2 regions of the Brevibacillus soli genome follow, and region 2 is predicted to be linked to the other one. Evidence: riboswitches for the same ligand, from Rfam matches in the RefSeq annotation. Region 2 holds a riboswitch; the other holds the start of a gene.

Region 1 (4,411 bases), on a different contig from region 2:
TAATCTGTCGATACCGTCATCCCTGCTCCCCTTTCCTGCCTACTGCAGATGTTCCTTGATAAACTCAAGCACTTCCTGGACGTGCCCTTTTACTTTTACCTTCGGCCATACCTTGGCGATGTTTCCTTCGTGGTCGATGACGAACGTCGAGCGCTCAATGCCCATGTACTCTCGGCCGTACATTTTTTTCAACACCCAGACGCCGTACGCTTCCGCCACCCGGTGATCGGGATCGGCCAAAAGCGGAAACGGCAGCTCGTGTTTGGCCACAAACTTGTCATGGGATTTGACATCGTCCGGACTGATGCCTAATACGACCGTATTCAACTTGGCAAAATCCGGATGAAAATCACGGAAATCGCAGGCTTCCGTCGTACAGCCCGGAGTCATGTCTTTGGGATAAAAGTACAACACGACGTTTTTCCCGCGATAATCCGATAGGGAAATGGTTTGATTGCCGCTCGATTGCAGCGTAAATTCGGGTGCAGCCTGTCCTACCGCTACCATATTTTGCATCCCATCCTTTTTTCCTATCGATCTTGTCTTATTTTACCACAAGCATAATAAGAATTCCCATTTTCGCTTACGCGTTGCGCTTTTTGAAAGAAAGAGATAGAATTGATTGATAATAAACATAAAGAATTATAAATTCGCTGAGCTAGCTGGATGGTGAAAAAGCACGATGAAAGAGTTTTTTGATGTAACCGACCCGGAAGCCCTCAAGTCGCTTGCAATACCCGAACGTGTAAAAATACTCGAACTTTTCGAAGATCTTGAGCCGCGAACTGCCAAGCAAATTGCGACCGAACTGGGTGAAAATGCCGCTCGTCTCCACTATCACGTAAAAGAACTTGTGCGAGTCGGTCTTCTTGAACAGGTGGATACCCGGGTAAAAGGGTCCATTGTAGAGAAATACTATCAACCCGTTGCCAAAGTCATACAGGTAAGCCTGCGGGTGATGATCGAAGAGAACGCCCAGGAGTTGAGCGACATCATCTTCACCCCGTTCCGCACCACGGAGAACGACCTCGTGCGGACGCTTAACCGGTTTGTCGCCAGTGATGTAGACGTACGCAAGGAGTACAAGGACACATTTGCCTACAACTTTACCGAGGTCTATCTGAACCAGGAAGAGCGGAACCAGTTTGTTCAAGAACTGCAGGAATTGGTGCACAAGTATAAGGGCTTGAAAAGCGAGGGAGGCCGTCGCAAGTTTAAATACTACGACATCCTGTTTCCTCTGACACCCGCGGACCCAAGCGAAGATGACAACGATTCTTTTGTAGACTTAGACGAATAAACATAGAAGAACAGCACACATCGCGAAAACCATCGGGCAGGATGGTTTTCTTTTTTGGGGAGGGCGTGGATGATAAAGACGATCTTGTTTGATTTTGACGGAACGGTCGCCGATACGTTGCCGATTATTTTTCACGCGTTTCGTTCCACTTTTCGCATGTTTCTTCAGCAGGACTATTCAGACGAGCAGATTGTCCGACTGTTCGGCCCCACGGAGACTGTCATTCTTGAGCAAATGATTCCTCCCGAGAAGCAGGAAGAAGCTTTGAGGCATTTTTTTCAGCTGTATGAACAGGAACACCGCCTGACAGCTGAGACCGAACTCGTACGGCAGATGCTGGCAAGTGTCCAGCAAGCCGGGATTCGCATGGGGGTGGTAACCGGAAAAGGGCGGCGCAGCGCGGAGATCTCCCTGAGGGCGCTTGATTTGACGCACTTTTTTGACGTAATGATCACCGGCGACGAAGTAGTTCTGCCAAAGCCCCATCCTGAAGGCATCTGCATGGCGATGAAGCAGTTGGGTGCAGAGAAGGAGACGACCTGCTTCGTCGGGGACAGTGATGCCGACATCAAGGCAGCCCGGGCTGCGTGTATCACCGCGGTGGGAGTCAATTGGCTGTCGGTTTCGCAAAAGACGGGTGGATTTACCCCTGAGCCGGACCTTGTATTTACAGATCCTATCGCCTTTGTCGATTGGGTGCAAAAAAATAACAGGCGAAACCGTTGAGTGGTTTTGCCTGTTATTTTTTCTTTGTTTTTTTATGCGCGAAGGTTTAGCCGCGGCGCCAGCTTGACGAAAATCGGATAAGCCAAGAGCGAGAGGACTACCCCTTTGATCACATTAAACGGGGCGATCCCGTATAAAATCAGTGACAACAGACTGTCGACCTGAAACATGGCCAGAAGATTCTCAATGGATACCTGATAAAGCGCGGCATAAGCCGGAATCAGGAACACCCAGTTGGCAATCGACATAACCAATGTCATCAAAACGGTGCCAATCGCAAGTCCGGCAAGAAATCCGCCTTTTCCCTGACGAAGGCGATGAACATATACCGCCGCCAGGATAAAGCTGGAGCCGGCCACAAAATTGGCAAACTCGCCGATAAGCAGGCCGTCCGTATTTTTGAACAGAAAGTGCAACAGGTTTTTCAACAGTTCTACAATGACCCCGGCCATCGGACCAAACATAAGGCCGCCCACCAAACCGGGGAGCGTGCTGAAGTCAAGCTTCAAAAAGCTCGGCATCAGCGGAACCGGGAACTCCAGATACTGCAGAATGAACGCGACTGCTGCCAACAAGGGCACTGTTACCAATCGCTTCATTTGCGTGGATTGCTGCGTGTGAAGTGCTGTTCCTTTCATCTGTACCATCTCCTCGTTTTCTCTTTCCTTCCTGAGGAATGGCAACAGCGGATTCGCCCGTACTTTTGCCCGGTCGGGTGCCGATCGGGCCCAGTCAAAAAAAGCCCTGAGGATGGAAAATCCCCAGGGCTTGGTCTTTATGACTGTGCTTTTTGCAAAACGGAACAGGAAAGAAAAGGGGTGAGTTCCCGCAAAATAACCCCTGTCATCCGTCCGTTTGCACAAGCAAACAAGCACGTGTGCGAACGTACTGTCGTCATCCTTCTCCCATCCAGACTGTACTGTCGGCTCTGGAGTCGCACCAGATCCTGCACTCTGTCACGATAAACCGCTCAAGAGGCTCGCGGGCTTACACCGTATGGCAGTAAACGCTGCCTGACTGTGATCACCGCCGGTCGGGAATTTCACCCTGCCCCGAAGGAAGTGTGTCGTTGTACGCCTTATTATACCGTGGCCGTTTTCGTTTTGACAATACCGGAAAGTGCAATCGGCTTTGTTACGACCCTGCGCCCCTGTACTTGCGCACACCCCAGTTCCACACAAGCAATCCGATGGAAAAGAAAATGATCCCCATGACTGGTGTAAGCATGGCGTAGGTGTACCAGACCTCTTTTCGCAGAAAGTAGGCGGCAGGATATACTCCGACGAAAGCAAACGGCAGGATCCAGGTGAGAATGAAGCGGATGATTTTGTTGTAGACATCCACCGGATAACGGCCGTAGTTTTGGATGTTCCAGATCATCGGGGCGATTCCGGTTCGGGAGTCGGAGAAAAAGCTGATCGCAGAGATCGAGGTGTACACCCCGGCGTAGATCAACACGCTGCTGATCACCAGTCCCACAAACAAAAACGGATCGTACCAGGCAAACGACAGATCCAGGCGAATAGCCGCGTACCCCATGATGATCAACCCCGTAAACACTCCAAAAATGCGGTCGGGGGCAATCGATTCCAGACAGATCTGGGCCAGGTTGTGCAGCGGACGGGTCAGGACTCGGTCCATCTCGCCGCGAATGATGTACTTTTCATTGAAGTCCCAGAAACCGAAAAACATCGTGAACACCGCGTACGGAATGAGGAAAAAACCGTAGATAAAAATAATCTCCTCGCGCGTCCAGTCGTTCAATAACGGCACATGCTGAAATACGACGATGATAAAGACCAGGTTGATCAGCTCAAAGATAAAATAAGAGACAAGCTCACCCAAAAAGTCGGTGCGATAGGCCAGCCGCGTCTTGAAATACTGGCTTAGGTAGTCCATAAAAATTCCAAGTATATGTCGCATGCGTTATCCCCCCTGCACGACCAGCTTGTGTCGGGCGCGACGCCAGAGCAGCACAATGGGAAGCAAAATGACGGCGATCCAGACGACCTGCAGCAGGATGATTTCCAACGCCCGCCCCGTGTCGACCGCCCCCGTAAAGATCAAGCTGGGGTAGTAGTTGATCGCCTGGAAAGGAAGATATGCCATCAGCGTCTGAGCCCAACCGGGAAAAAAACTGATCGGCAAAATCAGACCGGACAGGAGGTCGACAATGACCCGCTTGGCCCGCATGATGCCCTCGTTACGGAACAGGAAGAAGGTAAACAATCCGGTCAACAGGTTGATTTCCGTATTAATGATGAAGGCAAACATCAGACTGAGCAGGTACAGCCCCCCGGTTTCCACGGTGCCGGGAAAACGGAACGGGATAAACAGACTGACCAGCAGAATGCCAGGCGCCGCAAAAAACAGCAGGCGAAAAAT
Region 2 (4,411 bases):
GCGCAGGGAAAGGATGGGAAGGAAGGAGGGGAAGCCATATGAGTCTGTTCTTCGCGGGGGGAATGGCCTCTCTGCTGCTGATCGGTTTGCCGGTGGCGTTTGCGCTGTCCCTGCTGGCAGCCATCGGTTTGTACTGGTTCAACGGCGGTGCGCTGGGATTAAGCCAGCTCCCGATCATCGCCTACAAAGCGTTGGATGATTTCACCGTCAGCGCGTTGCCGATGTACGTCCTGATGAGTCAGATCTTGCTGTTCAGCGGAGTGGGCAGGGAATTGTACGACATGGCGAGCAAATGGCTTCGTCACCTGCCGGGAGGGCTTGGCCTGGCTACCTTGACCTGCTGCGGAATCTTTGCTGCCATTTCCGGTTCCAGCGTCGCCACTGCGGTGACGATCGGAACGGTGGCCATCCCGGAGATGACAGCCCGCGGCTACGATCGGAAAAGCGTGCTCGGCTTGCTTGCAGCCGGGGGGACGCTGGGCATTTTGATTCCGCCCAGTGTGCCGATGATTATCTACGGATCCGTCACTGGAGAGTCGGTGGGCAAACTCTTCATCGCGGGTGTCGTTCCGGGCATCCTGCTGCTGTTGATTTTTATGGTGTACGCGTCCTGGAAATTACGGCATATCAAGGATGAGCCGGCAAGCTGGCCGGAGCGTTGGCAGGCCTCCCGCAAGGCGATTTGGGGTCTGATGATGCCTACGCTGATCATCGGCGGCATCTACACCGGAATCTTTACGCCGACGGAAGCGGCAGCGGCTGGCGTGGTGTTCAGCTTTCTCATCGCTTGGTTGGTTTACCGTAGCCTGACGCTGGAGAATCTGAAGAAGATCCTCCTCTCCACCGTAGCCACCAATGCCATGATCTTGTTTATCATTGTGGGCGCCATGCTGTTCGGGTTTATTCTAACATCGCTGCAGATCCCGCAAATGCTGACCGATTTGGCAACCTCGTGGGAGGTTTCCCGCTGGGTGATCTTCATCCTGATCAACCTGCTGTTGCTCGTGCTCGGCTGTTTCCTGGAGACCGTCTCGATACTCGTAATCACGCTGCCGATTCTCTATCCGATCATCACGTCGCTTGGGTTTGACCCGATCTGGTTTGCCATCATCATGGTGGTCAACATGGAGCTGGCGCTGATTTCGCCGCCGGTGGGACTGAACCTGTTCGTCTTAAAAGGTATCGATCCCAACACGCCAATCGCCACCATCGTCAGGGGAGCGATGCCGTACGCTGTCATCATGCTTTTGTTCATCGTGCTGCTCTCGCTCTTCCCGGAACTCACGACGTGGTTAGTCGATGAAGTGAAATAACGTCCCCCTCTGCCGTAGAAAGGATGCGGCAGAGGTTTTTTGATTGAGTGAAATCAGGGTGTCGGGAAAACCCCCGCGCTCGTCGAAGCCGTGCCCAATTGTTCATGTACCGCATGATAAAACATAGGCATGTACTTCCCGAAAATGAAAAAGTGTCCCCTGGATCGTCAATCGTGTTATAATGTTTGAAACTTCATAACAACCTTCAGGGCAGGGTGAAATTCCCGACCGGCGGTGATGACGTGTAGTCTGAGCCCGCGACTCGTTGACAGGCAAGGTGTGTCAGCGACTGACTTGGTGCGATTCCAGGGCCGACGGTACAGTCCGGATGGGAGAAGGTGAGACAGCCTTTGATAGCCAATCTTTTCGTAAAAATTGGCAATCATCAGGCTTATTTCCCTATGCCCTGATTTCAGATTCAAGGGCGTTTTTTATTTGGGAAAGGGAGATGGCAGTTGAACGACATCCATTATATGTCGCTGGCGCTTCAATTGGCGAAAGGGACGGCTGGACAAACCAGTCCCAACCCGATGGTCGGGGCCGTCGTGGTAAAAGACGGCATCATCGTTGGAATGGGGGCGCATTTGAGAGCGGGTGAGCCGCATGCGGAGGTCCACGCGCTGCGGATGGCTGGCGAAAAGGCAAAAGGAGCGGTGATCTATGTCACGCTGGAGCCGTGCAGCCATCACGGGCGAACGCCGCCGTGTGTGGACGCGGTGATCGCAGCTGGCATTTCCCGAGTCGTGATTGCGGTGCTTGACCCAAATCCGCTGGTGGCGGGGCGGGGAGCGGCGCGTCTGCGGGAAGCGGGGCTGGAGGTAACCGTTGGCGTATTGGAAGCGGAAGCCCGCCGTGTGAACGAGGTGTTTTTTCACTACATTACGACGGGTCGCCCGTTTGTGACGGTGAAAACGGCGAGCACGCTCGACGGCAAAATCGCGACACAAACGGGACACAGCCGCTGGATTACCGGCGAGGAGGCGCGAAAGCAGGTGCATGAGCTGCGGCGACAGCATGACGCCATTCTGGTGGGAGTCAATACCGTCATTGCCGACGACCCGGCGCTGACCGTGCGACTCGATCAGGCGGAAACCGGGAAGCAGCCCGTCCGCGTGATCCTCGACACGCATCTGCGCATTCCGCTGACAGCGCGTGTGGTTTCGGATGAAAAAGCGCCAACGTGGATTTTCACGGCACAGCAGGCCTCCCTGGAGAAAAAAGCGGCGCTTGCAGCCAAGGGCGTACAGGTCATCTCGCTGGAGGCGGAGAAGAAGCTGCCGATCGAACAAGTGCTGGCAACGCTGGGTCAGCGGGGAATCACCTCTCTCTTGGTGGAAGGCGGGGCCGCTGTTAACGGTGCGTTCCTTCAAGCGCAGGCGATCCAGAAAATCATCAGCTACGTATCGATGAAGCTGGTGGGAGGTGGCTCTGCTCCAACGCCGATTGGCGGGACAGGCATCGATCTGATGGGAGACGCTGTCCTGCTTCGGGATATGGAGCTGGAACAGGTGGGCGAACGGGATATCCGCATCAGCGGGTACCCGGTATGGGCTTCGGAACAGACGAAGGGAAACAGGGAGGTGTAGTCCATTGTTTACGGGGATCGTGGAAGAATTGGGCGTGCTGGAGAACGTGACGGGCAATTCTGTCGCAAGCAAGCTTTTGATCAAGGCAGACAAGGTGTTGAAAGGAGTGCAGCTCGGCGACAGCATCGCGGTAAACGGCGTTTGCTTGACGGTCACCTCATTTTCCTCCGCTCACTTCACTGCTGATGTGATGCCGGAAACCATGAAAAAGACGAACCTCGGTCGCTTAAAACGGGGCGAGACGATCAATCTGGAGCGGGCCATGAGGCTGGGTGACCGCTTTGGCGGGCATATCGTTTCCGGCCATGTGGACGGGACGGGTGAAATCGTTTCGCGGGAGCCTCATGCCAACGCCGTATTATTTCGGATCAAAGCAGGCGCCGATCTGCTCAAGTACATGGTGCCGCGCGGCTCGGTGGCGGTGGACGGCATCAGTTTGACCCTGGTTGACGTAACGGCTGCAGGCTTCACGATCTCGATCATTCCCCATACGCTCTCCCATACCAATATGCAGGGAAAGCATCCCGGTGATCTCGTCAATCTGGAGTGCGACGTGATTGGCAAATACGTCGAGCGGTTAATGGGATGGAAAACAACCGAGCAACACCCATCCGAAGCGACAGGGCTTACCATGGAGGTCCTGCGGGAAAACGGGTTTCTGTAAAAGAGAGGAAAGGGAGGAGCGGTTATGCTGGATACCATTGAAGCGGCGTTGGAAGATTTGAAGCAGGGGAAAGCGATCATTGTCGTGGACGATGAAGACCGGGAAAACGAAGGCGACCTGGTTTGCATGGCAGAGGCTGCCACACCGGAGATGGTAAACTTTATGGTAACCCACGGCAGAGGGCTGGTCTGCGTGCCGATAACGGAAGAGCACGCTGCCCGTCTGCAGTTGAAGCCGATGGTGGATGTAAACACCGACCGGCAGGGGACAGCGTTTACCGTCTCCATCGATGAGATCGGTACCCACACCGGCATTTCGGCGCATGAGCGGTCCCGCACGATTCTGGCGATGATGGATGAGACGAAAAAGGCGGAAGATTTTCGCCAGCCCGGTCACATTTTTCCGCTTGTCGCCAAAAGCGGGGGTGTCCTGCGCAGAGCGGGCCATACCGAGGCAGCAGTTGATCTGGCCAAACTGGCGGGCGGATTTCCTGCTGGAGTCATCTGCGAGATCATGAACGAAGACGGCTCCATGGCACGATTGCCGCAGCTTAAGGAGATGGCGAAGCGATTCGGGTTGAAGCTGATCTCGATCGCCGACCTGATTCGCTACCGGATGACCAGGGAGAGCCTGGTGAAACAGGAAATCCAGGTGCGGCTCCCCAGCACCCACGGCGATTTTCGCATTGCCGCCTACACCAATGAGCTGGATGAAAAAGAACACGTCGCCCTGATCAAAGGAGAGATCAAGCCGGATGAACCGGTATTGGTGCGCGTTCACTCCGAGTGCCTGACCGGAGATATTTTCGGCTCGCTTCGCTGTGACTGCGGCCCGCAGCTGCACGCTGC

The links. Region 2 has a riboswitch for FMN ahead of ribD (bifunctional diaminohydroxyphosphoribosylaminopyrimidine deaminase/5-amino-6-(5-phosphoribosylamino)uracil reductase RibD). Riboswitches for the same ligand answer to the same signal wherever they lie in the genome.
Region 1: another riboswitch for FMN. It lies ahead of ACE99V_RS15905 (ECF transporter S component); the one in region 2 lies ahead of ribD (bifunctional diaminohydroxyphosphoribosylaminopyrimidine deaminase/5-amino-6-(5-phosphoribosylamino)uracil reductase RibD).

The regions. Positions count from the first base shown of each region.
Region 1 is NZ_JBIYSM020000040.1:29,699-34,109, reverse strand. It holds gene ACE99V_RS15925 (M42 family metallopeptidase) at 1-20, opposite strand, end outside; gene bcp (thioredoxin-dependent thiol peroxidase) at 40-507, opposite strand; gene ACE99V_RS15915 (helix-turn-helix domain-containing protein) at 683-1,300, shown strand; gene ACE99V_RS15910 (HAD family hydrolase) at 1,370-2,026, shown strand; gene ACE99V_RS15905 (ECF transporter S component) at 2,059-2,664, opposite strand; FMN riboswitch at 2,920-3,090, opposite strand; gene ACE99V_RS15900 (ABC transporter permease) at 3,161-3,949, opposite strand; gene ACE99V_RS15895 (ABC transporter permease) at 3,953-4,411, opposite strand, start outside.
Region 2 is NZ_JBIYSM020000013.1:1,202-5,612, reverse strand. It holds gene ACE99V_RS07290 (TRAP transporter small permease) at 1-42, shown strand, start outside; gene ACE99V_RS07285 (TRAP transporter large permease) at 39-1,313, shown strand; FMN riboswitch at 1,511-1,657, shown strand; gene ribD (bifunctional diaminohydroxyphosphoribosylaminopyrimidine deaminase/5-amino-6-(5-phosphoribosylamino)uracil reductase RibD) at 1,769-2,899, shown strand; gene ribE (riboflavin synthase) at 2,904-3,563, shown strand; gene ACE99V_RS07270 (bifunctional 3,4-dihydroxy-2-butanone-4-phosphate synthase/GTP cyclohydrolase II) at 3,588-4,411, shown strand, end outside.